2 linked regions of the Bdellovibrio bacteriovorus genome follow. Each later gene encodes a partner of the first gene's protein in a complex. Links are inferred from orthologs where the notes say so. Each region holds a gene or a part of one and is shown on either strand. Other genes may lie near its edges.

Region 1 (16,816 bases):
ATCGACAGGATTCACTAAAGGGATGCCTGCTTTAGAGCATGCATAGTAGTCCTCTTCACCGAATGCCGGAGCCATGTGAACCACACCAGTACCGCTGTCCGTTGTTACGTGGTCTGAAGAGATAATACGGAAAGCCCCTTTATCTGCGCGATCGCCGAAGTAAGGGAATAAAGGTTCGTAAGTTAAATCGACAAGGTCTTTACCCTTCATCATTTGCAAAACTTCAACTTCTTCATCCGGTTTTTTGAAAACAGAAGGTAGAAGGGCCTGCGCCAAGATCAATTTGCGACCCGAAGACTTTTCTTGAACTTTGACGTAGTCGATATCCAGACCCACGGCCAATGCCAGGTTCGAAGGCAAGGTCCAAGGAGTCGTCGTCCAAGCCATGACGGCTGTATCCGGTTGATTGATAAGTTTAAACATCACCGTGATCGCAGGGTCTTGAACCATTTTATAGTTCTGATTGGCTTCGAAGTTTGAAAGCGAAGTCGAGATTCCTACAGAGTAAGGAACGACTTTGTAGCCTTCATAGATCAAACCTTTTTCGAAAAGCTGTTGGAACACCCACCAAACGCTCTCCATGAAGGAAACATCCATCGTGAAGTAAGGATTTTCCATATCCACCCAACGACCCACACGGCGAACGGTGGTTTTCCATTCTTCAGAATATCTTTTCACGATACCGCGGCAGGCGTTGTTGTAATTGGCAACACCCATTTTGAAAACATCTTTGCGGCTTTCGATTTTGTGAGCTTTGTTGATTTCATACTCAACGGGAAGACCGTGACAGTCCCAACCAAAACGACGAGGAACAGTGTAGCCTTTCATCGTCCAGTAACGAGGAACCACGTCTTTCAAGACACCCGCAAGCAAGTGTCCGTAGTGAGGAAGACCCGTTGCAAACGGAGGACCGTCGTAAAAGCTGTAAGTCTTTTTTCCTTTTGGATCTAAAGACTTCGCGAAAATCTTTTCCTGATCCCAGAAATCTAAAATGGACTCTTCCTGCTTCGAAAGATTCACATCGGGTTTTACAGAATTATAAGGGGCTGTACGAGTGGTGTTTGCGTTTGTCATAGGTCCTCAATATCTATCAGGTTTCCGCTTTAGATGCATCTTTTTCGGGCCTTAGCGGGACTTCCATCCCAAGACAACAGCGCAACGCATTAAGACAATGCTTTCGCGGGCTTTTTCTTATTCTCGAGTTCTCGGAGGTCCGAGCGTTCAAGGAAGTCCGTCTGAGGTGAATGGATTCGCTTAAGCTCGTGCGAAATTGAGTCAGATAAAAAACGAGTTCTAGGGAATAATATGAGCACTCATTTTTGAGTGTCTCAAGCTGGTCCAAGTTCCACCGAAATTAGGGCAATCATGATGCTCGTCATCTTGTTCCATGGTCCATCCACATTACGCTGAAATAGTTGTGGTATCGGAGGAACGCATGAAACTCGCAACTAAAGTGGTCTGTATCGTGGGATTAGCGGCGACATTAGCCACGATCACATCCACGCGAATTGCATGGAAGGAAATCGAAGAACAAGGTCAGAGCGATCTGTTGTCGAGAAGTCAGGCCATTTTAAATCAACTCGAAGGAACTCGTGATTACGTCGCCCAACAGGGGGGCCTCGCTGAATTAATGGCACAAAATGCCTTACGGTATCCAGATGGGAACATCCCCAAAGACGTCAAAACTCAGATTCTAAAACGTGTACCGATTTTTGCGGCGATGAAGGTCGGACAAGATCAGGCTGTCAGAACAGGCTATCAATTCAGGGTTTTTTCTCCAGAGCCACGCAATGCCGAAAATAAAGCAAATGCAAAAGAGCAAGTTATCTTCGATCGCTTTCAGCACGATAAGGATCTTAAAGAGATCGTGACTTCTGATGACGACAAAATCGTCGTCTATCGTCCGGTTCGCTTGAGCGAGCAGCAAGGGTGTTTATTGTGCCACGGAAATCCCTCGCAAAGCCCATTTAAAAATGGAAAAGATGTTCTGGGGCTTCCCATGGAAAACTGGGAAGATGGACGCCTTCATGGTGTTTTCGCGATCACCTCCAGTATGGAAGCTACACACGCGGCAAGCCAGGCTTCCGTAAAAGACATCATTCGTATAGCTTTGATCGGTCTGTTCGCCAGTGTGGCTATTGCGTGGTGGATTTTAAGAAAACCGATGGGTACTTTGAGAAATGCTGTCAGTTCCATTAAAAACTCCAGCTCTCAACTGACATCGGCAAGTCATGAAATTTCCAACGCCTCTCAAAACCTAAGTGCTTCGACGACTCAGGCGGCCGCAGCGCTCGAGGAAACCTCAGCATCGATAGAGGAAATCACTAGCATGGTCAAACGCAATACCGACAATGCGAGTACGGCCAAAGAAATTTCTTTGCATGCCATGCACACCGCAAAACTAGGTGAAGGTCAAATTCAGACGCTGATTGAATCCATGAAACAAGTGGCCGACTCCGCAAAAAAAGTTAATGAAATCACCGCAGTGATTGACGATATTGCGTTTCAGACAAATCTTTTGGCTCTCAATGCCGCAGTCGAAGCCGCTCGCGCCGGTGAGCATGGACGAGGATTTGCGGTTGTCGCGGATGCCGTGCGAGCGTTAGCACAAAAATCAGCGGTCTCTGCCAAAGAGATTTCTGATTTAATTCGTCTGAGCACAGAACAAATCGATAATAGCTATAACTTTGCGGTTCAAAGCGGCGATACATTACATGCCATTGTTCAAGAAGCGGAGAAAGTATCAACGTTGAATAACGAAATCGCGCAAGCCAGTACAGAGCAGAATGCGGGAATCGAGCAGATCAGTAAAGCAGTGCATGAACTGGATAAGGTGACTCAAAGTAATGCGGCATCCTCGGAAGAGGCCGCGGCGGCTTCTGTCGAACTTTCCCAACAGTCAGACTATTTGGATGAAATGGTTGCCAGTGTGGAAACGGTGGTCGATGGGAATAAAAAAGCCAGTTAATTGAAGACGAAAAAAAGCGGCTGTTCTTTTTTCAAAGACAGCCGCATTTTAAATTAATATTTCACGCTGCAACCGTAAGGTTTGCTTGTCTCTTTCGCGATCTTTTCGCCTTTTTCAGCGCTCGCCACGGCACGAACGATGTAGTTTTCCGACGAAGCAATCGTTTTAGGATCTGCGGAATCATTGCTGTCGATCGCGCCATTATAGCGAAGAACACCTTGAGGATCGATCAGGTACATGTGCGGAGTTGTTTTTGCTCCGTAAGCTTTTCCCATAACTCCTTTTTCATCAAGAAGAATAGCCGAAGCTTTGGAGCCCTCCTTCTGAGCATTCTTCACCGCATCTGTCGCAGCCAAGTGACCTTGTTTGCCTGGAGCTGAAGAAATCACGGACAACCACACGATGTTTTTAGCTGTCATGTCACCTTGGATTTTTTGCATGTTCTTGCTGTCATAGTGTTTACGCACGTAAGGGCAGTCTTTGTTATACCACTCAAGAACAACATACTTCCCTTTGTAATCAGCAAGCTTGTGAGTTTTTCCTGTGGCATCGACAACAGAAAAATCAGGAGCGGGACTACCGATTTTGGCTTCGGCCATAGCCAAAGAACTTGCACATGTAACCAGTAACATTGCGAACAGTTTTTTCATTACTTTGTCTCCTTGTTAAAAAGTTCTAAGATAATTCCTTTGGTTAAAATCTCGGGTAAAAGCAGAGGTCTGTTGGAGCCCGCCGCGTAGTACACATAAAGCGGCAGAGAGTTGCGACCGTATCCGGCTAAGGCCTCAGTGATAGCCGGGTTCTTGTCGGTCCAGTCCGCTTGGTAAAGTTGTACAGAGTTCGCCGTAAAAGCGCTTTGAACTTCCGAGGTGTGCAGAACCAGTTTCTTATTCACCTGGCAGGTGATGCACCAAGCAGCCGTGAAGTCGATAAAGACGGCTTTTCCTGCGGCGATATCTTGCGCGACAGATTCCTTGCTAAAAGTTTTCCAGGAGTCGCTTTGAGAAACCTTGGAAACAGTGATCGATTCGTGTGGCATCAAAGCCAAAACTAGGAATGAAAGCAAAAAGCCAAGCAATAAAAGAACTTGCTTCCATCTTTCATTATGAACTTGGCGGGAACCCCAGATCCACAGAGCGATGATTAAATAAATTCCTAATAAAAAGAGTAAGCTGGCAATAGTCACTTGATGTGACAAGACCCAAAGCAACCACAGCACTGTCGCAAAAAGTGGAAAAGCTAAAAACTCTTTGAGTTTTTCCATCCACGCGCCCGGCTTTGGCAGATATTGAACGGTCTTCGGGAAATAAGCCAAAACCAAGAATGGAAAAGCCATTCCCAAACCTAAGCCAGCAAAGACAAGCAAAGTATTTATGGCGGGCATGGCCAGTGAAGCTCCCAGAGCTGCGCCCATGAAAGGGGCCGTGCATGGAGTTGCAACCAATGTCGCTAGCACTCCAGTTAAGAAAGACCCCGCACGATCCGAAGATGTCTTCTTTGCACCTAGATATGTTAGCGACTGACCGATTTCAAAAGTCCCCAAAAAATTAAGTCCCAGCCAGAAGAACAAAATAGAGATTCCAGCGGCGACAGTGGGGGATTGTAACTGGAAACCCCAGCCGATTTGTTCTCCACCGGCGCGCAATAGCATCAATATTCCGCCCAGTGCTAAGAAGGACATCATGACGCCCAAAGTGTAATAAAGACCTGAGGTTCGCAGGCTTTGCGCATTTTTCTCTGGACCTAAGAAGCTCAACACTTTGATGGAAAGTACGGGAAACACACAGGGCATGAAGTTTAAAATGAACCCACCCACCAGGGCCCAAAGCAGAACAAAAACCAAAGAAGTCGGCGCGGTTTTCTGCAAAGAAATTTCGTATCCTTGCTTTTGACCTTCGGTATTTTCAGTCACTAGAAGAAAACGAGCTCCTTCGAAATCCGTTTTTGAAGTATCTTGCAAAGCGAGATCAATTTCAAAGTTATGATCCTCAGGTGTGAGCACAGGAACGGTCGCTTTAAAACTTTCCCCGTCTTCTGGAAAGACCTCGAGGTTTTTCAGAGCAGTTTGCGCGGGAAGGTTAAGGACGGTTTTTAAAGTTGCGCCCTCTATTTTTCGAGGGACCCAGGAAAAGGACGAAGGAGCCGGTGTAGGAAAAGAGAATTTTGAGAAGGTCTCCGCCGGAGGACCTCGTTGAGAAGAATAAGGAATTTCTGTTTTCAGCTCAGTAAAGTAAGGGACGCACTCGATTCTACAGATAAGAAATTCTAAGCGGAGCGACGCCTGAACAGGGTTTGGCTTTGTCTCCGGCTCAAGATCGAAAGCAAAAAGAGCTTCCTCGGAATAACCGAAGTTTATCAAACCTTCCACGGGAATACGTTCTGGCAGAGGCCAATGCTCTTTTGTAATCCTGGCATTCGTAAAGTTCCAAGTCCATTTTGGCGCGGCACCTGAATCACCCGAATTTTTCCAGTAAATATGCCAATGGTCTTGGATTTTAAAATGAATCCCCAAAGAGGGCTTTTGGTCTTCATTCCAAGATGTATGGGACGAAATAAGTTTAACTTCTCCTTGAGGAAACGAAAAAGAATCCACTGCAAAAGAAGCACACGAAAACGCCGTAACGAAGACTGTAAGAAGCCGTGAAAGAAAATGCATCCTTTAGTTATAGGAAAAATTCTATGCAACGCCAACATTACTGCGTTTAGCTGGCCGTATTAAATGCGATGCGGGAAGGAACTGTTTAAAATCAAATAAGAAGCCGACGGACGCATCCCTCAGTATCTTGTCAACAACAGGACCTCTTAGAAGTACAGTCGTAAGAAATCCAGTTCTTGGATAGTCTCTTGGGCTGAAATTAATTTTAAAGTATCCAATAGATCGAACAGATCATTCTTGTTCAAAAAATCTTCTGTATCCCGCAAATGTATTGCGGGTTTAAATCTCCCGCTGGAAACTCGATTAAGAAGGGCCGTTTCCAAATTTATTTGTGCCGTTAATAGGGGACTGAACTTTGCCTGTTCTTTACGATATTTCAGCAGTTGATCGGCAATGTCATATTTTCCTTCTAGAACGTGTTGTGCAAGCTGGGCTTTTTCGAAAAGTGAATGCATGCGGCTGGCCGGTAGATATCGCCTCTGACTTTTAAAAGTTGAAATGTCATTGGAATGAAAATTTTTTGAAAGCTTCAGCAGCATTTGGGCAGTGCAGATCCCGCGGCGCCATTCGATTTTCTGCGAAACTGTTCCCATTTTTATAAAGGAAGAAAAGGACTTCGTTAAAGAACCTGCTCTAAAATAAAGGAGCCCCAACGCCTGATAAAGCTGAGCGACTTCGATCAGACACGATTTATTATAAGTGAAGCAGTAAAGAAGAGCCCCGCGAAAGAGTTCTTCGGCGTCTTTATATTTCGCTTGGTGATAGTGAAGATGTCCCTGAAGAAGTTGGTATCGAACTTTGGATAAACTAAAAACTGGCACGGATAGAAAAGATGAAGAAATCTTTCGAAGATGTTGCTGCGTTTTTTCGATGTCGCCTTGAAAATATTCAGTCAAAGCCATCTCGATTTTCAGCTCGAAGCTGAGGTTTTCACCAAGAAAGTGATCCTTATTGAGTTGCAACTGATCCCAAGCGGCTTTGAGATAGGCTTTGCCGGCGCGCAAACTTCCGAGGTTTAAAAAACTCCTTCCAACAGCTTTGTGAAGCAAAAGCGCCTGATGTGTCGGCAGGTCCACATTTTTAAAGTGTTTGAGAATCTTAAGATAATTTCGCCAGTCTTCATCACAGTGATTTTTTTGCATATAAGGATCTGACAATAATACTTCTAAAGCTTTGTTCGCGGGACTGATCCGCAAGCGGTTCTTGTTTTGAATTAGCTGTGTAGTATCCGTCTGCAGCAGTTCAGCCAAATCCTTAAGCTGTTCTTTTTTTATTTTTTTAGAAGACTTGTTAACCCAGCGCTGAACCGTTTTTGTCGAGATCTTCAAATGCTTTGCAATAGCCGCATGGGAAAGCTTTTGCTCCCTTATCAGCTGAAGAAAGATGTCGTGATGAAGTATGTAGGACTCCGTGCTCATAGAACCCGGCTCTTTTATTTACTGTCGAAGGGATAATAAGGCACTTCCACGATGCTTCTAAAACCATTCCTGCCGGAAAGCGATGCTACCAGAGTTCTTAAAGCTCCGATATTTTTCCCTTGAGCTCCGATGATTTTTCCGATGGATTTTTGTGAACAGTTAACTTTGAATATCGTCGTTTTTTCGCCGTGAGTGATTTCAACGGACACATCGTTTTCGCCCGACATAAAGACCAATATTGTCGTCAGAATGTCCCGAATGCGCACGCTGACTTCAGCGCGAGACAAAGTCGCTTCACCAGCGTTTTCCACAACAATATTTACATCCATGGGGTCATACTTCTTTTTAATAACCTGCATTGTAATCCCTTTTTGACAAAGTCGGCTCACAGTATCGAGTGTCAGAAGGCACGGCTCAACTGGACACTTTGGACATTCCTGAAATTCTGTTTTGGCTTTCGGCGAAAAAAAGAAACAGCGGTGTAAATTCGGCAGCAGCCGAAACTGCGGCAGAACGTGCCGCCGATTTTTCGGCAGTTCTTTCCTCATCTCGATGAGTTTCGACTTAAGACCTAGTTTCGGTGGACCCCTGCTTGCATTCTTTGAAGACCATAGGGAGAACACATGAAACACCTACTTTCAAAAACATTGATATTGATATTCACGATTCTTATTTTTGCCGGTTGCAGCGGTGGCGGAAGCGGACAGAAAATTGTCGGACGCGATCAGTTTGTATACGTATTGAGCCGCGGCGATAGCAAGATTTATCAGTATCATCTTTCCAAGGACGGTGAGCTTTCACCATTGTCAGCTCCCACAATCAACACTGGAACTATGCCTTCTTTCATGATCATGGACAGTTCACAGCAGTATTTATATGTCGCAGATGAATACGATAATACTATTTCCCAATTTAAAATTGGTACGGATGGTGTGTTGACGGAGATCGCATCAGCCATCGCAACCGAGGATACTCCTGTTCATCTTGCATTAAGTCCCGACGCGAAATTTCTGTATGCTTCAAGTATGACCGAACCGAACATCACGCGCTTTTCGATCAGCGATGATGGGACTTTGAGTTTGAGCGGTTTCATTCCATACGCAGATTCATCTTTAGGAATTCATGTTTCTCCGTCAGGGGAATATGTATACGTCATCAGTCACTACAACGATTCTATTGCCCAGTTTCGTTGGCAGGCTGATGGAAGTTTTCAACCCTTGAGTCCGGCTTCGGTTCAAGCAGAAAGCTGCCCATCGGGTCCCGTCGGCGTAACTGCCTTGAAGCAAGGATCTTTTTTGTATGCAGCAAGTTGCTGGACGGATTTAGTGGAATCTTTTGCAATAGAGGCTGATGGCACCCTGACTAAGAAAGCCACCGTCTCCACGGGAGTCGCTCCTCAGGGACTGCTGATTTCAGGAAGTCAGATGTTCGTTGCAAATTCAGGAAGCAGCGATATTTCGTTGTATTCCATTCAGCAGGATGGATCCTTGATTCACCAATCACCCACGTCGGTCGCCGCCGGAATAGCTCCCGTCGGTATGACAGTGGATGCTGCGAATACTTTTGCCTATGTTCTTGATTCCGCTACCGATCAGATCATGCGCTACAAACTTTCTATCTATGGGTTGGTCAAGGACGACGCATTTTCAATAGCGACGGGCGGGTATCCTGTACAAATTTTGATGAAGTGACTCGATATTGATCATTCATGGAACGGTAAGGAACACTCTATTGCCAAGTCGAGTTTGTTGCTCGCGGTGACCGAATTTCTTTCGTTCAGATGAAATAGAAATATGAGTGGGAACTCACTCTTTAAAAAAGCTAGATCCTTGGTTTTCCGAGGGAAAATTTTAAGTTTATAATACTCTTACATGAGTGTTTGTTTACGGACCTCGCGAAATCAAACGAATGGCCTTGAGAGGATTTTCTCACATTGTCGCTGTCTCAGGATAAGAACTGAGCGATATTCGCAGAACATAATACCCCTAACGGGACTTTAACACTTCGTGAGGAATTCCCGATAAATAAAGAGTCATGTTCTGGGTTTACACGCAGGAAGTCCTGCTTTCATCTATTCTTGAACGTTGCCGCTGGGTCGGGAATTTGTTTGTCGCAGTCATTGCTGCGACAATTTTGTCGTCTTGTACGCTTGATACTCAATTGATAAGTGGCAAATCTCTCGAATTTTTCTCGGTAACTAGTGAAAGTGAAGGCCGTATAAATGGAAGCAACATGGCGGCAACTCCATTCAAAGGAAGCTGCGTTCCTGGTTCTAAAGTTACGATTACAGAAGCCACGGCAATACTAAATCATGAATTCACATGTGATAACACCGGTTCTTGGTCGCGATCTTTGGACCTTTCGGTGTTACCTGCAAACTATATTGGGGAACTTGTTTTTACGATGATTGCGCCCACGGGGCAGTCCTTTGAACAGAAGTATCCAGTAGAAAAAGATGTCGTGCCTCCAACCGTCACGATAGATGCGCCAGTTGCCGTGACGCCAATGAATGAAGGTTCTTATCCGATCACGGGAAATTGTTCTGAAAATGGAAAAACAGTGACGCTGATCGCGGGAACAATTTCCACAACAACGGTCTGTACTGCGGGAGCCTACTCTGCGAATTTAGATGTATCATCGGTCTTGAGTTCACCTATTTCAATTTCAGCGTCGCTAGTCGATGCGGCGGGTAATGTTGGAAATGCTTCGGCTTCAGCATCTCGCACCGGTGCTCCTCCTGTTATCACGTCTTTTGCGCTAAATAATGGGAATACAGTAACAACCAATAACGTTGTGACTGTCGATATGTCCGTCACTGATGTGACAGAAATGTATCTTACCGAAGTCGCTGGCTGTGCATCGGGTGGAAGTTGGGTTTCATATTCCGCAACTGCGTCTTGGACTTTGCCGGCTCTGAATGCGACGAACACATTGTATGCGAAATTTAGAAATGCTTCGGGCGAAACCCTATGTGTTTCTGACAGCATTGTTCACGATTCTACGTCCCCAACGATTACGATTGATTCTCCGGCAGCAAATAGCTATGTGAATATCGCCAATGTTTCGGCCTTCACCATCAGCGGAAGTTGTTCTGAATTAAATCGTTCCATCACAATTACAGGCCCAAGCGGATACACCGCGACCACGACTTGTTTGGGAACTTCGTATTCTGCGATTTTAGATTTAACGGCGCTTCCTCAGGGGAACTTCATTCTTTCAGCTTCTTTGTCAGATGAAGCGGGAAATTCGGGTTCTGCGAATTCTGCCAACTATATTAAAGATACGGCTGCACCGGCGGCGGGAACAATCACAATCAATAGCGGTCAAGCGGGTACAACGAATCTCAATGTGACGTTAACTGTCTCGAATGTCGCTGGCACATCGGAATATTACATCACGAATGCTGCTGACTGTAGTTCTGGAGGAGTCTGGGAAAGTTATGTGGCATCAAAGGCCTGGGTCTTACCAACAGCCAATGCCACGAACACTGTTCGCATGAAACGCCGGGATACGGCTGGAAATGAGTCGAGCTGTACGTCCGACTCTATCGTTCATACGAGCTCGGTGCCTAGCTTGTCCTTAGCGTCACCGACGGCGGGTTCATATATCGGCTTGATGAACGCGGCCTCGTTCACGGTCTCTGGAGCCTGTTCAGAAGAAGGTATCGCAGTGACATTGACAGCGAATGGAGTCACGCAAACATCACCTCCGCTTTGTACAGGAGGCTCTTGGACAAAAACTTTAAATCTTTCTTCAGGAACTTATGGGCAGGGCAATGTGACTGTCGTCGCCAACCACGCTCGTATGACGGGTGTCGCGGCTCCCTCGGTAACAGTTGTTTTTGTTAAAGACACGGTAGCACCGACGGCAACGATGGCCATCAATAACGGTGATGCCTACACAAATAACTTAGCTGCGACGCTGAACCTTTCAATGGCGGGTGGTGCGACAGAAATGTACATTACCAACAACGCGCTTTGCCTGACTGGAGGCACTTGGGAGCCGTTTGCTGTTACGAAATCTTGGACGCTTCCTACAGCGAACGACAACAACTGGATTTACTATAAAGCTCGCGATGCGGCTGGTAACGAGACGAATTGTTTGTCGGATACGATTATCCACGACACCGTCATTCCTTCTCTCGCAGTTACCATGGCAGTTGGTACGTATATTAATGGTGTCAACCAAACGGCTTTCGAAATTACTGGGACTTGTTCTGAATACGGTCGACCGATCACTCTTTCTTTGGCAGGAGAACCAAGTATCACCGGAACAACAACATGTGCCGGCGGCTTTTGGTCAATGACAGTAAATGCTAGCGGTATTGCAGATAATACTTCGTCGACCTATTCATTCAGTTTCGTTCATACTCGCCCGAGCGGAAATATGATAACGGCCTTTGGCCATTTCTATAAGGATACGGTTCCTCCTGGCAATGCGACACTGACGAATGCTCCTTCCGGAACGAATGCAAATAGTGCCCTGAACGTGACGGTGGGTGGAGCGGGCGTGAATCTATTTAAATATTTCCTGATCCGTCCAGGAGAAACAAATTCGTGTTCGGCACCTACGAGCTACTTGGGAAGCGATAACTTCCTGTCTTCGACGATTTCAGACCGAATCCTGGTGAATGGTGATTACAAACTTTGTGTTTGGGGTCGCGATACAGCGGGTAATTGGTCTCCGGCACATACGGAAGCTTCATGGACTCGGGATGCTTTGACCGCCGTGATTACAGGAGCGCCCACAGGAGTTTCATCAGCAACTTCTGTCAATATCACGGTTTCAGGAACAAGCGTTACGCAGTATAAGAAGGCATTTATCACATCAGGCACTTGTGCGACGGCGACTTACAGTGGGCAAGTTCCAGTGGGAACTGCGATCACTGACAATATCAGTGCGATTCCGAATGGTCCTGTCACTTTATGTGTGATTGGTTCAGATACTTTCGGTACTTGGCAGTCAGAAACGGCGGCGACAGAAGTTACTTGGATTAAAGATGCTATTTCAACAGTGCAGATTACTTCTGCCTCGCAGAATAGAGTGAACGAAGGTGACAGCGGCCAAAATATCACCTTCACCATCAATCCTGTTAAAAACTATGACGTCATCGTTTACTACAAAGTTACTGGAGATGCGTTAAATTCAACTCATCATAATTTGAGTTCGGGTTCCGTGACGATTCCTGCGAATACGGCTTCAGCTACAATCACGGCGAACTTTCCAGACAATGCACTCGTAGAAGGCGAAAAAGTTCTGAACGTGCACATCACTCGTACTTCGACGATTGCGGCAATCCTTGGTATTAACTATCAAGCACAGTACTTCATTGCGGATGATGAAAAGAATTTGAAAGTGACGGCGGTTGCACTGAACCAAAGACACTCTTGCGCGATTTTATCGGATGGATTTATTCGTTGTTGGGGATACAACTCCTCTCAGGCCCTAGGGACGGGAGACGGCAATTTCCGAGACAGAGCCGCCCTTGTCACTGTTGCTGGGAATCCTACATTCGCTAGTATCTCTACAGGACACGAACATACTTGCGCTATAACGACGTCGGGTGTGCTGTATTGCTGGGGAACTAACACGGTCAAACAGCTTGGCGACGGCACTAGTACGAATCGTTCAAGTCCTGTAATAGCAGACTCTCCCAATCTGTATTTGATGATAAGCACAGGCAATCGACATACGTGTGGTATTACTATCAACAACAAACTTCGTTGCTGGGGCTCAAATAGCTACGGCGAAATCGGAAAAGGCACGACGAGCCCTATACCTTCAGACCCTGTCGAAGTTGATGGAGCTACAGACTATAAATATGTATCCGTGGGTGCCGATGGTTCCTGCGCAGTGACTTCCACTCATAAATTGCGTTGCTGGGGAAATAACGGAAATGGCGCATTACCAACGGGTGGCAGCTTCAATACCCCGCAAGATGTCGACTCCACCACGGATTATTCCATGGTGGCGGTCGGATCGTCACACTCGTGCGCAGTGACTATGACGGGCCAATTGAAATGTTGGGGTGGCGCTAATTCATGGGGGCAGATTGGCGACGGTACAAATATAGCAAAATCTAGTCCTACCAACGTGGATTCTTCTGAAACTTTCGTCTCTGTTGCTGTGAATACGGATACAAATGCGACTTCGCGTGGAACAACGTGTGCGCTCACCACAGGAAAAGTCCTATATTGCTTCGGATTTAATGATGCTGGTCAGGTCGCTGATGGAACTTCAGGGAATTCTCGCAGGTCACCGACTCTTAGTGACGGCGGAATGTTGTATGATAAAATTGCTTTGGGCGCGGGGCGTGTCTGCGGAATTCCAACGTCAGGCTATTTACGCTGCTGGGGAAATTTTGGTTTCGATTCCGGTGCCAGTCAGCAGTACAACTCCTTCGGTGCGGGTCACAACATCGGCTTCTTCTCTCGTTGGGGAGAATTTTTCAAAGACTTTAACTTTGATACCGTGTCCTTCGGAGGAGGCGGGCATCATGATACGGTTGCCTGCGGTATCAGCAATAAAAAACTTTATTGTTGGGGTACTACCGAGGTGATGGGTGATGGAACAACAGCCACGGTACGTCGACCGGCGCCAGTTTTAATTGATGCAGATACAAATTACGTTCAGGTGGCTTCTCGTCATAGCTCTGACCATTGTGCCATTACGGAAAGTGGCGATTTGAAATGTTGGGGTCGAAATCATTATGGTGAACTTGGTTCCTCTTCGGTGCCATCAACTGGCTCCGCTCCGCGAGTGAACGTCCCAACACTGGTAGATCCTGGCTACAAATATGTTCATGTCAGTATGGAAAACCATGGAACTTGCGGAGTCACGACAACCGGAGATTTACGTTGCGCCGGTTTTAACGGCTCGGGACAACTAGGTGATGGAACGATTACCGCTGTAGCGGCGTTCAAAACTATCGATGCGCCTACGAAATATAAAACAGTGGAACGCGGCTTTAATCATACTTGCGGCATCACTACGACGGGCATGTTGAAATGCTGGGGTACTAACACCAACGGACACTTAGGAATTGGCAATACAACAAACAATCCTAATCCGACAGAAGTGGATCCGGGAGTCACTTATAAATCAATCTCATTGGGTTCTACCTACACTTGCGGTGTAACGACGGCTGGCAAGCTGAAGTGTTGGGGCGGCAGTGGAGACGTCGGGAACGGAAGTTCTGGAAACGTAGTGAATCCTTATCTGATTGATGGAGCTAATGACTATTTATCCGTCTATTCAGGCGCGGATTTTGCGTGCGGAATCTTAACTAGCAACGCGGTTAAATGCTGGTCTGTGCATATGCCCACCGTCGGTTTGGCACAACCTCCCTTTGGTAATACCGTGCTCAACCAACTTAATGCTACGCTCATTGATTCTGGGATGGGCTATTCTAAAATTCTCACAGCCGGTGATATGTTCTGTGGACTAACTCTTGGAAAACAGTACCGCTGTCATGGTTTCGTCGAAGGCGCTGTGGGCGGTGATGTTGATACATCTGTCTCAGTATCCAACGTAAATTCAAACTTCGTTTATCAGCCTATCTATTTGCACAAAATGTTCTACTAAAAGAAAAGAGCGACCTCTCAGCCGCTCTTTTATCAATGCTACTTAATTACATTTATTAACGTCAGCAGTTCCTGAACACTCTTCTTTGCAGCGGTAAAGAGTTTCATTGCGATTTTGATCGCACTTAATATTTCCAATAGCAACTGCACATGAGGCTGCATCCATTCCCGATCCGGGAGGACAAACATCAGTCGCGATACTTCGGCAATCCGGAGTCGAAGCCATATAGCGAAGAACAAAATCACAGCGTTCACGTGACGTCTTGAAAAAATCAGGCACTTTCACTTGAGCCAACGCAGAACCAGCAACAACCATCAATCCCACAAACAAAACAGAAATTTTCATAGAAGCTCCTTAAGTCACTTCTTAAAAAGTAACGAATCAAAGGGAACAAAACAAATCATCTTTAGTCGATTAAAAATAAGAAAATCGATTGGACCCCAAAAACCAGGAGCACAAAAAAAACAAGCGACCCCGAAGGGGAGCGAAAAGAATCCCTCTTAGATCGGAGGATGGCCCCGCGAGGTTGTGCCCGCGGTAAAACGATCCCGTGGATCGTTTTATTGCGGAGCATGGAGGAAGGTGAGCCGCGAAGGCGGTTCACCGCCCGAGAGGCCCGAAGCGGTGGCCCCGAAAATAAAAAAACCAACCCTCTGGGTTGGTTTTCTTATTTTTGGTGCCCCGCGAGGGACTTGAACCCCCACGCTTGCGCACTAGATCCTAAGTCTAGCGTGTCTGCCAATTTCACCAGCGGGGCAACACCGTAATTTGAAACAAAGAGATAGCGCATTTCCGCGCTATCTTGCAAGAACTATTTCTCGCTGATCAATTTTTTGTAGTCAGGAGCTCTCATAAGGTTTGCTAGTTCTTTTTCAGTATCCATTTCGATACGAACCAACCAGCCTTCGTTCACTGGATCGTCATTCAAAACTGACGGATCATCAGATAAAGCCGTGTTAACTTCGATTACAGTGCCTGAAACAGGGGCATAAAGGTCGCTGACAGCCTTAACGGACTCGATAACGCCGAAAGTTTGACCTTGAGTGATTTTTTGACCTTCTTCTGGAAGCTCAACGTAAACCACTTCACCCAATTGGTCTTGAGCGAATTCAGTGATACCGACAGTCACGATGTTCTCGTCAACTTGAGCCCACTCGTGTTCTTTTGTGTAATAGTAGTCTTCAGGGATGTGAAATGCCATTTTCGGCTCCTTATTTCTGAACAAAAGGTGTCTTACAAACCACCGCTTTAGTTTTACGGCCGCGAATATCTAGAAGAAACTCAGTTCCTTCTTTTGCAAAAGCTACGTCGATGTAGGCGATACCGATAGGTTCATCCAAAGTCGGAGAATGTGTACCACTAGTTACCTTGCCGATTTCTTTGTTGTCAAAAGAAAATAGGCTGTAACCCTGACGAGGGATGCCCTTCTCAAGCATCTTAAATCCCACAAGATTTCTTTGTAGGCCGGCCTCTTTTTTACCCACGATAATCGCTTTGCCGATAAAGTCTTTTTTAGCTGGCTTAATAACCCAGCCTAAACCCGCCTCGTATGGATTCGTCGTGTCATCAATCTCATGACCATACAAAGAGTACTTCATTTCAGTACGAAGAGTGTCACGAGCACCCAAACCAATAGGTTGAGCTCCCAAGTCTTTACCTTCATTCAAAAGATGATTCCAAAGGGCGCCTGTGCCTGCCGCTTCAACAAAAACCTCGCAGCCTTTTTCACCCGTGTAGCCCGTTGTTGCGACCATGATTTTGAAATTTTGGAATTGGCCGGATTTCAAAGTGAAAGGCTTCATTTCACTGACTTTAAATCCGAAAACGCGATCGCAAAGCTCCAAAGCTTTTGGACCTTGAATCGCGATCTGACCCCACATATCGCTTTCATCAGTGATGTCAGCGCCTTTATTATTCTTCGTCATCCAAGCGAAGTCTTTGTCTTTGTTGGAGGCATTTACACAGACCAAGTAATCTTCGTTTTTCTTCAAGCAATAAACGATAATGTCATCAACCAAGCCGCCTTGATCATTCGGAAGAAGAGAATATTGCGCTTCTCCGTCATTCAATTTTGCGACATCATTCGTTGTCAGCCACTCGAGAGTTTCTAAAGCTTTCGGTCCCTTCACGCGAACTTCGCCCATGTGAGACACATCGAAAAGACCTACGTTCTTACGAACATTGTCGTGC
Region 2 (11,733 bases), 2.0 Mb from region 1 along the record:
TGGAAAAAAGCAGCGCACTGTTAAGTAACGGAGTCGTGCATTTCTCGTTCACATCCAATACACTCTCTTTACCAACAGGAGCTCTTTATGAAAAAAATCTGTGTGTTCTGCGGTTCTAGTTCGGGGGTTCGTCCTGAATATTTAGAAATGGCTCGTGAGTTAGGGAAGACGTTTGCGATGAACGGCATCACTTTGGTTTATGGCGGCGCTAAGATCGGATTGATGGGCGCCATGGCGGACTCTTGCCTGGCTCATGGTGGTAAGGTTATTGGCGTGATTCCTCAAGTGATTATGCAAAAAGAAGTGGCGCATACGGGACTCACCGATTTGCAGGTTGTGGACTCTATGCATACTCGCAAGGCGCGCATGGCGGAACTGGCTGATGCCTTTATCGCATTGCCGGGTGGCTTTGGAACTTTTGAAGAGCTGTGCGAGATTGTCACTTGGGCGCAATTGGGTCTTCATCAAAAGCCGATTGGAGTTTTGGACGTCCATGAATTCTATAAACCTTTAAAGGAACTTATAGAGTCCGGAATGCGTGAAGGATTTATTCGCGATGAGTACAAAGGCCTGGTCGTGTTTGCGAACTCCCCCGACGACATTTTGAATAAGTTTGCGAGCTACACACCCGTCCCGACGCCTCAATGGATTAAGTCGACGGCACAAACTTAAAATAAAAAAGCCAGTGGATCACACTGGCTTTTTTATTTATGGAACCTCAAAGCATTAGCAGCCTGAACCTTCCATGTCGATTTGATGAATCTTTCCATTTTCAGTGTCGATGATTAACAAAGATGAGAAAGTCACTCCACACTGGACGGCGCCGATAGGAGCCACACCATATTTAACTGATCTGATCGAACGAAGAATGAACTCGGCACGATTTACTTTCAAAGTGTCGTCAGCGAATTTGATTTTGTCTTCCTGAGTTTGTTCACTCTCTTCCAGTCTGAATTCCAATTGACCTCGGATATAGCCAAAGCCTCCTGCTAAAGTCTCAGGACCCCAAGTCATGCCATCTGTTTCCCACGCAGAACCGTCTTCCGCCCAACGCTGTTCAAATTCCTCTACGGACTCGAAGTAATCCGTTTGCATTGCCAGCTCGCGAATCATGACTTTTGGATCTTTGTTCGGAGCTACCGTGTGTGTTTGCGAACCTTCAGCAACTTCAGCAAGTAAAGTCACCGCATAGTTGATACGCTCCTCAAGGCTTTTAGATTTCGCGTTAGCAGTGAAAGAAAAAACAAGTGAGGCAATAAGAATTAAATTTTTCATCGGGCCATCCTTTAAAAAAGTGATTGGAATGGCCCGGATATATGCCGAATCCAGATGAAAACAAAATCAATGCTTCACCTGAATATATTCATGAATTGAATAGTAAATATTACTCAGCCCCAGAGGTCATTTTTAGACCAATGATGGACACAAGCAAAAGAGCTAAGAAAAAGATCCTTGCTGGCGTCACAGCTTCTTTAAATAAGACGATACCCAATATAGCCGCTCCTAGGGCGCCGATTCCGACCCACACTCCATAAGCGGTTCCGATAGGAAGGACGTTTGCGGCTTTGGCTAAAAGGAACATACTCCCCGCCAAAGTCAGCAGTGTGAAAACACTGGGGCCTAATTTCGTAAAACCGGCTGTGTATTTAAGTCCGATCGACCAGCCTACTTCAAGAAGGCCTGCAACCAATAAAAGAATCCATGCTGTTGTGTTAGACATACCAACACTCCTTTCGTTAGAAAAAAGCGTCGTCTTGTCTTGACCGGGTACGTCGCACATCGTCCGGGTAAAGGCTCAAATGAAAATGAACCGAAATACAGCCTTATTTAAATCGTTCTCAGTGAAAATGTCAACTTTCCAGGCCCGACTTGAGACCTTGCTCTCTTGACGACAAAGGGCGCAAGGAATAGGTTACGCCCTATGCAAAAACTCAAAGTTTTCCTGTCTGACAGTTTGAATCCTCATCTTAATCTTGCGACGGAAGAGTGGATCTTTCACAACCTAGATCCTTCTCAACAAATTCTGTTTTTGTGGCGCAACGAAGAGACTGTGGTCATCGGCCGCAACCAGAACCCTTGGACTGAGTGCAATCTTGCGCAAATGAAATCAGACAATGTTCACTTAGCACGCAGAACAACCGGCGGTGGCGCTGTCTTTCACGATTTAGGAAATACCAACTTCACATTCCTATCTCCAAAAGAATCTTATAAGCGTGAAAACAATGTGCAGATCATTTTTGATGCTTTGAAAACTTTCGGCATTCAGGGTGAAGCTTCCGGCCGGAATGATTTGCTGATCCCCTTCCATGATGGACCTCGCAAGTTCAGCGGCAGCGCATATCGTGAAAAGAAAGATCGTGCCTTCCATCACGGAACTCTTCTTTTGCACACCGATCTGACTCGCCTTGGAAATTATCTAACTCCAAATCCAAAAAAATTACAGGCGAAGGGGAAAGAATCTGTTCGCGCACGTGTGGCAAATTTGAATGAAGTGGCATCAGAAATCCGCCACGAACAGATTGTTGAAACCATGGTGGCTTCTTTTGAAAAATTCTATGGCGCCAAGGCCGAGATCGAGTCTTTGACGATGGCAAGCTTAAAAGAAATGCCAGAGCTTAAGACTCAGTACGACTCATTAAGTTCTTGGGATTGGTTGTATGGAAATACTTTAGAGTTCAGTCACAAGATGGATGAGTATTTGTCTTTGGGCTTTTTTGATTTCCACTTCAAGGTGGAAGACGGTGTGATCAAGGAACTTCGTATTTTCACGGATTGTTTGTACCCGCAATTGATCGAAGACCTCACGAATGAACTTCGTGGGTCCCCTTACCGCGGCGACGTGATCAAACACGCGCTTGGAAAAATCCAAAGCAAGTACCCGGATCTTTCCGCGGGACTGACAGAGCTTGAACAATGGCTCTGCCGCCAAATCGAAATTTAAATTATCTTACGCGTTTCAAGTTGCGGCATTCGTATTGTTTATAAGTGCGAGTGCCATCAGCTTGGAATACGTGATCGAAATAAAGATTCGCAGCTAAAACGCGACCAGTACCATCGCTGGCAATCTTCACTTCCGCTGAAGAAACTTTGTCTAAGTTAAAGCTATAAGCATGAAAGCCATCTTTATATAGATAAGGTCCTTTCACAGAGGTCTTGTATTGCGCTTTACGAGCATCGCCTTTATTTACGGCTTCAGGAGCTTCTACTTCGATGCTTTTCACTTCGCCTTGGCCGTTAATGTTTAAAGCCACAGCGCAAGCTCTTTCAGAAATCGCAAGCTTCTTACAGCCCAGATCTTTCGCAAAAAAACCACTGCCCGTATCCGCACACTGTTTGCGAGCTGCCAAAGTGCCGTGGAATACCAATGATTCCCCTGCTTGAGCTCCGATGGAGAACATCATTACGATCGCTTGTACCAGAAACGCTCTTTTCGTCATAAGAAAACCTCCGTTAATATTCGTGAGGCTTAGGAGCAACATGTGTTCCAATATGAGATCAAAGACAACGAATCCTCGCCTTTATTCGAGTGCTCATGCCTTTACCAGGTGACGAATTTGGGCGCCTCTTCAAGATCTCCAGGATTGTCCAGTATGTCCCGTGACTGGGATTGTCTGCCATTCAAAGAATAGACAGGCGCTCTTGTCTGCGAAGGAAATAAACAGGTTATAACCTAGGCATAATCGTCGCTAGAAAGATTCCTGACTTTAGAAACCAGTTTTGCAACGTTATAGAAAAAAGGGAGAACCCATGTTCGCTAAGAAATCTATTTCAATCACAGCAGCAGCACTTCTGTTAAGCTTGGGCAGCCAGGCAATGGCCGCCTCCATGGAGTGCTCTATCAGTTTGACAACAGCGACTGCCGGAGGACTGATGCCGATGGAGCGAGCCATCACTTTAAAAGCGAGCGAGGTCCGTCCCGAAGCCAAGATGGAACTGAGTGAGTGTACGGACTCTGATATTTTAGGAATGACGGTCACGCTTTGTGCGATTGAAGACGGTGATGCTTTGGGTGTGTTTCACGCCGAATTGTTTATCAATCGCGACGGCGGTGAAGAGCTTGAGTTCACTTCGGCGAAAGATATCTTTGCCTACTCTAAAAAACGTGCCGGTGCCTTAGTGTCGCTATTTTCGGAAGGAACTTTGACTCCGCAATTCATGAAGAAGATGGATGATGCGAATCTGACTTATCCAGAGTACAAAGGTGGCGATTCATTGGCGATTGATGACGCCGTCTCTGCAGCCTTCAAAAAAGGTGTTCTGAACAAAAACGATATCGTTTCTTTGAGCATTGAAAGCTGCCGACTTAAATAACTATAAAGAAGGAGTTCTGCCGCCGTCGACGGGTAAGTTGATACCTGTAATATAAGAGGCGGCGGGACTTGCTAAAAACGCGATGGCTTCAGCCATCTCTTGGGGCTCTCCGATTCTTCCCATCGGCACTGACTTTTTCCAATTTTCTTCGATCTGATCCAATGTGGTTTGCGATGATTTGGCTGACGAATCCATTAAAGACGTCAAACGATCCGTCAGAATATAACCTGGTAAAACATTGTTCACCGTGATTCCAAATGGTGCGAGTTCACCGGCTAAAGTTTTTGACCAACTGGCCATCGCTCCCCTCACCGTATTAGAAACTCCCAAATTCGGCAGAGGATTTTTCACTGACGTCGAAATCACATTGAGGATGCGTCCATAGCGAGATTGCTTCATAGAAGGAAGAAGTGTTTGCACCAGCAGATGTGCGGCATGCAAGTGCGACTTAAACGGAGCTTCGAACTCTTCAATACTAGCGGCATGAAGAGGACCGCCTTTAGGTCCTCCTGAATTGTTAATTAGAATTTGTATGGATTCTTTTTGAAGCGAGGGTAAAAGCTTCTTCAAACTTTCCGTTTCCCCAAGATCAACCGTGAAATACTTATGACCACTTCCCGAAAGTTCGTTCATTAAAGTTTTAAGTTTTTCCTCTGTGCGGGCTAGAGCAATCACTTTGGCTCCGCGCTCAGCGAATAACAGAGCCGTCGCTTTCCCAATACCACCTGAGGCTCCGCAGACAAGAGCTGTTTTTCCTTCAAGACTCCACGAATTCATTTTTCCCTCGCGAAATTTGGGTTAGAAGTTCGACTTAAGCCATTCGCTTATATCGTCTCTCATTTCTGGAGAGATTTCATGACCCGCATTGTAAGTCTTAAAGTTAAACGCAAATCCGGCTTTTTTCAAAGTTTCTGCGGTGGCTTCGGCGTGAAACAAAGGCAGTTTGTTATCGTGCAGACCATGCATTAGTAAAACTCGAGGCGTGGACGTCACCGTGCCATCAGGCACCACTCCTTGAGAGACTTCTTGCAAAGTGCGCCCGCCTATCGCAACCATGCCGCGAATAAGTTCAGGTTCGGTAAATCCTAAAGAAAGACTCATGATCGTGCCTTGACTGAAACCCAAAAGAACAATTTTACGGGAATCAACTTCAGGATGCGATTTTAACTGATGAATAAAATCTTTTAAAAGAAGGCGGGAGCTTTCCGCCTCTTCGCGATTGTGCAGAGGTCCCTCCGCCGTGAAGCGAACTTGGAACCAGGCAAAGCTCTCAGGCCCCATCACTAAAGGCGCGCGCAAACTAAGGACGGCGAATCTTGGATCCAGCGAAGAAGCCAACTCCGCAAGATCCTTTTCGTTGGAACCGACACCATGAAGAGCGATGATCACAGGCGACTTACCCTGGCTTTTTTCTTTTGCCGGAATGTAAATCGCCTGCAGCTTGCTATCTGTTTTCATATCATCCTTTTTTACCCAAGCTAAACCCACGCATAGAAATAGAACCCATGTCATAACCTTCAAACTGGAACGCCAGTTCATCTTTCTCATCTGCGGCTCCTAAAACATACAGCATTGGTAAATAGTGATCGGGCGTAGGAACGCTTAAGCGTCCTGCTGTGGATTTCATAAATTCTTCAGTAAGTGCTTTAAAGTCGCGATCGACCAGTTTTTCTTTGGCCCATTCGTCAAATTCGATCGCCCAATCTTCACCTTGCAATGGCTTATCCCAGTTCGCTCGGCGTAGGTTGTGAACGATGTTGCCGCTTCCCACGATCAAGACGCCTTGCTCTCTTAATTTTTTAAGAGTGCGGCCTAACTCAAAGTGAAATGCGGGAGGTTCGGACATATCGATACTCAATTGTAGAACCGGGATATCGGCCTGCGGATACATCTTACGAAGCACCGCCCAGGTTCCATGATCCAATCCCCACGAGCTGTCGTCGCCATGAATTTGCGGTTTATTAGACAGGCTTTGAATTTGTTTTGCCAACTCAGGATCACCGGGCGCGGGATATTGCACGTTGAATAACTCCTGCGGAAATCCATAGAAGTCATGTATAGTGCGCGGCTTTTCCATACGAGTCACCCATGTGCCTGCACTCAACCAGTGAGCGGAAATCACTAAGATGGCTTTCGGTGTCGCGATTTCATTTCCTAAATTAGCTAAACTTTGCGTGAACGGATTGTCTTGGATCGCGTTCATAGGATTGCCGTGCCCCACAAAAAGCACGGGCATCTTCGCACCGTCTTGTTTTGAAGTCAGATTTAAAAGAGTTTTTAATTGATCAGGCATATGCAATCTCCATAGGCCCCAAGCCGTCAGCGCACTGCCTGCGCCAATCAGCAAAGACCTTCGACTTAAGGAACGTGTTCCCTTGCTCATGCCTCCATTATTATGGAAAAAGCACTGTTCCAAAAGACGTCAAATTTGCATAACACTGTTCTATTTTTGTATATTTACCCTCTAGGCCGGGCTTATTTAGCTTTTCAGATAGGGCACTAAGGCAATTGCTGCCGGCACAAATTGAATCACAGCACCTCTCCACATCTTACGTGGATTTGACAAGAGCAGGACTAAGCCCGCACCACAAATTGAAAGAAGGGCGTAAATAATAAGCGTCGTTCCCATGGAATAGGTCATCTCTCCCGTTCTAAAATGCAGGCCCGCAAAAATCGCGATCGCCAGGAAGAGATTGTAAAAGCCCTGATTGAACGCAAGCGGTTTTGTCGCGGCGACATCTTGAGGCTTTACGCCGAAGATGCGATTGATGCGCGGGCGTCCCCAAAGAAGACTTTCTAAAATGAAGAAGTAAACATGCAAGAATGCCGGAAGAAGAGCGAACGATATTTCCATACATTCAGTCTTTAGATCATGAGCTTTAAGGTCAAGGGGTCTTCATGCGGGCCCTCTCCCCTCGCCGCGGCTGGCAAAGGGAGGGTTCATTGTTTCGGAGAGGTTGACCCACGCAGAACCCCGAGCTAGCTTGAGCCATTACTTTAACGACACATTGTGCGCCGCATTTTAAAGCAAATGCCGACGCCTTCTTGCGGAGGAAAAATGGCTGAATATATCAATCCAGATTACGTTCCAGAACCGGATAAAATGAACGTGAAAAAGGGCCTTGAGGGCGTGGTTATGGATACTTCAAAAGTATCTAAAGTAAACCCTCACACAAACTCTTTGATCTACCGTGGTTACCCAGTTCAAGACTTGGCTGAAAACTGCTCTTTTGAAGAGGTGGCTTACCTTCTTTACAACAACGAGTTGCCAACAGCTTCTCAACTTGCAGACTTCACGAAAAAAGAGCGCGGCTACCGTGAGATCTCTACAACTTTGTTGAACGTGATCAAAGCTCTTCCACAAAAATGTCACCCGATGGATTCAATCCGCACAGCGGTTTCTTTCTTGGGAACTGAAGACGCTCGTATTTGGGATGCGACTCCAGCGACAAATATGGATAAAGCAATCCAGTTGTTGGCAAAAATCCCAACAATGGTTGCTGCTGACTACCGCTTCAAAAAAGGTTTGGATTTCATTCCTCCTAAAGCGGATCTTTCTATCTCTGAAAACTTCTTCCACATGTGCTTTGGTAAAGTGCCTCAAAAAGAAGTTGTAAAGGCTTTCGACGTTTCTTTGATCCTTTACGCTGAACACAGCTTCAACGCTTCGACTTTCACAGCACGTGTTGTGACTTCAACTCAATCTGATATTTATTCTGCAACTGTTGCGGGTATCGGTGCGTTGAAAGGTCCTTTGCACGGTGGTGCAAACGAAATGGTTATGCACATGATGAAAGAGATCGCAGACCCTGCGAAAGCCGAACAATGGATGTTGGATGCTCTAGCTCAGAAGAAAAAAGTCATGGGCTTCGGTCACCGCGTTTACCGTTCTGGCGACTCTCGCGTTCCAACAATGAAAAAATACGCGCAAGTTATGGCAGACGTGACTGGCGAACAAAAATGGATGCAGATGTACACGTCGCTTGAAAAAGTGATGGTAGAGAAAAAGAAAATCTACCCTAACTTGGATTTCCCAGCGGGTCCTGCTTACTACATGATGGGCTTTGAGATCGACTTCTTTACGCCGATCTTCGTGATGGCTCGTACAACGGGCTGGTCTGCTCACATTATGGAGCAAGCTGCAGACAACCGTATCATCCGTCCTCTTTCTGAGTACGTGGGTCACGAACAACGCAAAGTTGTTCCTTTGTCTGAAAGAAAATAATTTAGAGAAATCTAAAATGAAAAAGGGAGCGGTATCGCTCCCTTTTTTTTGGCTCTAGTGAATTGAGAGCTGCTGGCGCTCGTGGCTGTAGGCCACTAAAATGCGCTCGATTTCTGGATCTTCCGTATTCAAGCTCTCTTTGGTCGTTGGTAACGCCATCAAGTAGTCGCTTTTACGAACCATGTTTTGAAAATCAAATTCTTTTAAATCCTTAAAACGGCCCATTTGACGACGAACTTTGAAAAGAGACGTCATGGATTTAAGATGCGCCAAAGTCCCCTCGGCGTATTGAGTCCTCATCGTTGTTAGATCAATGTTTTGACGCCATCTTTGAAGTGTTCCCATAGACGAAGCTTTTAAAATTTCACTGGATTGAGTATCTAGGACCTCGGCCCAACGCTTCGCCGTCTGCATATGCAATGAAATGTCGTGACGGCGCTTGGATAGTGGCTGAACAGCGACGCCATTTGTGGGCTGTCTCACTGTGGGACTGGTGCTTTTGGCTCCAACCAATGCGAGTTCAGAGGCCATGATGGCAAGTCCTACGAAACAAAGCGCGGCAGTTCTTAAAAATATAAGCATCTTCTTGTTCATACTTCTTAGGATATCCAAGAGTTGTGCCGTGTTCTAATTTGAGACGAAAGAATTTGACCGCACGAACGTCCTCGCATGAAATGAAGGCGCGTTTTTTATGAAAAGGACCGTATGAAAAAGATCTTACTGCTTTCGTTATTTCTTCTTGGCTGTGCTCAGACGGCGAAACATGATTCGGGTTCGTCAACTTCGGCAACGTATATTTCCTCTCTGCCGTCACAGGAAATCGTGTACGAAAAGCCGGTGCATAAAATCGCCTTTGGTTCTTGCGCCAATCAAGATCAGCCCGAACCTTTGTGGAAGGATGTTCTTCAAGCCAAGCCCGATCTTTTTCTGTTCATGGGTGATAACGTCTATGCTAGCCACCCGACTCAACAACCTATCGCCGAACAGTATCGCAAGATGGATCAAATTCCTGAATACATCGCTATCCGCAAAGAAGTTCCTTTTATGGCGACGTGGGACGATCATGATTTCGGCGAGCGCGATGGCGGATCTGACTTTAAAGGTAAAGACAATGCCCGTCGTGATTTCTTAAACTATTGGGGTTATGTTAAAAATAGCATTCCTTTAGAACAAAAGGGCATCTATCACGCGAAGATGATCGGACCTAAAAAGAAATCTGTGCAAGTGATCATGCTAGATACTCGTTATTTCCGCAGTCCTTTAAAAGAAAGCCCGGGGAATGAAGGCAAAGCGCAGGATTATATCCCGCAAGAGGAAGGAACGATCTTAGGGGAAGCTCAGTGGGAATGGCTTGAAGGACAATTGAAGCGCCCTGCAGACGTGCGCTTCATCGTTTCTAGTATTCAGTTGATCGCCAATGATCCGAAATACGAAAAATGGGGCAACTTCCCGAAAGAGCGTCAGCGCTTCTTTGATTTACTCAAGTCCACGCGGGCGAAGAATGTGATTTTATTAAGTGGCGATCGTCATATTGCTTCGATCTCTAAAATGGACCTAAAGAATTACGGTTCTCTCTATGAGATCACTTCAAGCTCAATCAATCGTGCAAATAAGTACGGCGACGCCGACTCTCACTACGTCGGACCGGTGTACAGCAAGGAAAACTTTGGTTTGGCTGACATCGATTGGAAAAAGAAGCTCGTCACCGTCGATATTCGCGGCTTCAATAACGAAGTTGTTAACTCCGTGAAAATCAAACTTCGTTAATTATTTGTCCGCGCGACTCCAATCCACTAACGGTGGATTGGGGTTTTCGGCGAACTTGCCGTTAAACAGAGTTCTTGCCCACATCACGGTTTCATCGATCGCTGAATCCAAGTGAGTTTCATCCACGACGACTGTCGGAATGTCCAAATCTTGCGCTTTGTTCTGAGCATCATCGTAAGGCCCTTGAATCATCACTAAGCCTTTACAGACATTGGATTCGCGACAGACTTGCGCCATGTATTCAGCCCCGACGCTGACCCCGACGCCGATGATTTTTTCTGGATTGATCGTGCCATGAGTTTGCATAAATCTTAAAGCCGCATGAATGTCTTCGGTGCGCTTGGATGGGGACTCCCAGGATTGCGCGGCACCTTCGTCTTCAGAGTAGTAGCTATGATCCATCACCAGGCAGGCGAAACCTTCTTCGCTCACTTCGCGTGCGATATAATGCGTGATTTGGTTCGTGGCTCCTGTCATTGAACCTTCAAATAACAATCCCACTAAATGCTCGGATGAATTTTTTGGTAGATAAAGACAGCCTTCCAACAAACGTCCTTGCGAAGCATAGGTGATGGTGAGTTTCATAGCGGACCTCCCCCGTTTCTATAAGGATAGAAAATCCTGTCCTTATTCGGAAATGAGGGTTTGTTTGGTTGAGGAAAAACAAAGGTTGTTGTGTTGCAAGACAATCGGGTCGCGTACAACAGGGACGATTTCACTGCCACGGTGGCAGTAAGCGATTGCGTCAAGAACAACTTTCAGATCAATCCGGAAGAATTACTTTAAGACATTTATTTTTGGGTCATTTTTTGGGCACTGATAACTAATAACTAAATTCTTAATGGCTTACGAAGTAACTTAAAAAATTCAGTGAATTAAATTCGATCAATCAACTCGACACCAACTCAATTAAATTTCTAGTTGTCCATCAAACTCAGATTAATCATAAAATTTCGCGCAATCCGCAATGCCCGCGACTTCGCCTCTGACGCTTTCAAGCCCACGAAGTTTTCATCCACAGTTTGCGTGAATAGGCGCAGCCATTGTTCAAAGTGTCCCTGTTGCAAATTCAACTTCATATGTGGAGGAAAAGGTCTGCCGCGATAGGTGTCTTCTCCCAATAACAAGTCCGCCCAGAAGTTGTAAAGCTTCGGCAGATGTTCTTCCCAATCTACTTTTGCTACGTCGGTGAATATCGGGCCGATATAAGGGTCTTGACGCACCTTTGAGTAAAACTCGTCGACTAACAACTTGATGTCTTCACGGTTCTCGATGGGTTTTCTTGTTTTCATAATATCTTTCTTTTGCTTTCGTGAAATTACTTCTCCACGAACTCTTCAAGTGCTTTGTCGCCAGCTCATTTCAACGACCTCAGCTACATTGTCGCGAACTTTATCACTATAAAAATATTCCAACCCCTCAACCGCCTC

What was found.
Region 2: the proteins of gcvH (region 1) and AZI87_RS00300 are in contact, whole or in part, in a crystal structure (PDB 3A7A), measured with the Escherichia coli proteins. The link is inferred for Bdellovibrio bacteriovorus from one-to-one orthologs.

Annotation. Positions count from the first base shown.
Region 1 is NZ_LUKD01000001.1:2,069,428-2,086,243, forward strand. The notes cover bases 14,133-16,816. They hold gcvH (glycine cleavage system protein GcvH), read right to left. Parts: upstream 15,828-16,816; coding sequence 15,438-15,827; downstream 14,133-15,437. Other genes in these bases: AZI87_RS09990 (hypothetical protein), read left to right, coding at 14,133-14,626; AZI87_RS09995 (hypothetical protein), read right to left, coding at 14,669-14,971; gcvT (glycine cleavage system aminomethyltransferase GcvT), read right to left, coding at 15,838-16,816. Outside these bases: ileS (isoleucine--tRNA ligase), read right to left, coding at 1-1,074; AZI87_RS09960 (methyl-accepting chemotaxis protein), read left to right, coding at 1,436-2,968; AZI87_RS09965 (redoxin domain-containing protein), read right to left, coding at 3,022-3,618; AZI87_RS09970 (protein-disulfide reductase DsbD family protein), read right to left, coding at 3,618-5,624; AZI87_RS09975 (hypothetical protein), read right to left, coding at 5,771-7,042; AZI87_RS18285 (KH domain-containing protein), read right to left, coding at 7,057-7,401; AZI87_RS09985 (lactonase family protein), read left to right, coding at 7,666-8,733; more of AZI87_RS09990, read left to right, coding at 9,275-14,132. UniProt on the Escherichia coli protein: The glycine cleavage system catalyzes the degradation of glycine. The H protein shuttles the methylamine group of glycine from the P protein to the T protein.
Region 2 is NZ_LUKD01000001.1:67,401-79,133, forward strand. What follows is about bases 957-3,931. They hold AZI87_RS00300 (lipoate--protein ligase), read left to right. Parts: upstream 957-1,921; coding sequence 1,922-2,941; downstream 2,942-3,931. Other genes in these bases: AZI87_RS00290 (hypothetical protein), read right to left, coding at 957-1,275; AZI87_RS00295 (DMT family transporter), read right to left, coding at 1,385-1,720; AZI87_RS00305 (hypothetical protein), read right to left, coding at 2,943-3,437; AZI87_RS00310 (hypothetical protein), read left to right, coding at 3,748-3,931. Also shown: AZI87_RS00285 (TIGR00730 family Rossman fold protein), read left to right, coding at 88-672; more of AZI87_RS00290, read right to left, coding at 727-956; more of AZI87_RS00310, read left to right, coding at 3,932-4,311; AZI87_RS00315 (SDR family oxidoreductase), read right to left, coding at 4,312-5,088; AZI87_RS00320 (alpha/beta hydrolase), read right to left, coding at 5,110-5,769; ygiD (4,5-DOPA dioxygenase extradiol), read right to left, coding at 5,771-6,694; AZI87_RS00330 (DUF1304 domain-containing protein), read right to left, coding at 6,791-7,165; AZI87_RS00335 (bifunctional 2-methylcitrate synthase/citrate synthase), read left to right, coding at 7,370-8,536; AZI87_RS00340 (hypothetical protein), read right to left, coding at 8,591-9,130; AZI87_RS00345 (alkaline phosphatase D family protein), read left to right, coding at 9,242-10,303; AZI87_RS00350 (alpha/beta hydrolase), read right to left, coding at 10,304-10,888; AZI87_RS00355 (group III truncated hemoglobin), read right to left, coding at 11,221-11,595. UniProt on the Escherichia coli protein: Catalyzes both the ATP-dependent activation of exogenously supplied lipoate to lipoyl-AMP and the transfer of the activated lipoyl onto the lipoyl domains of lipoate-dependent enzymes.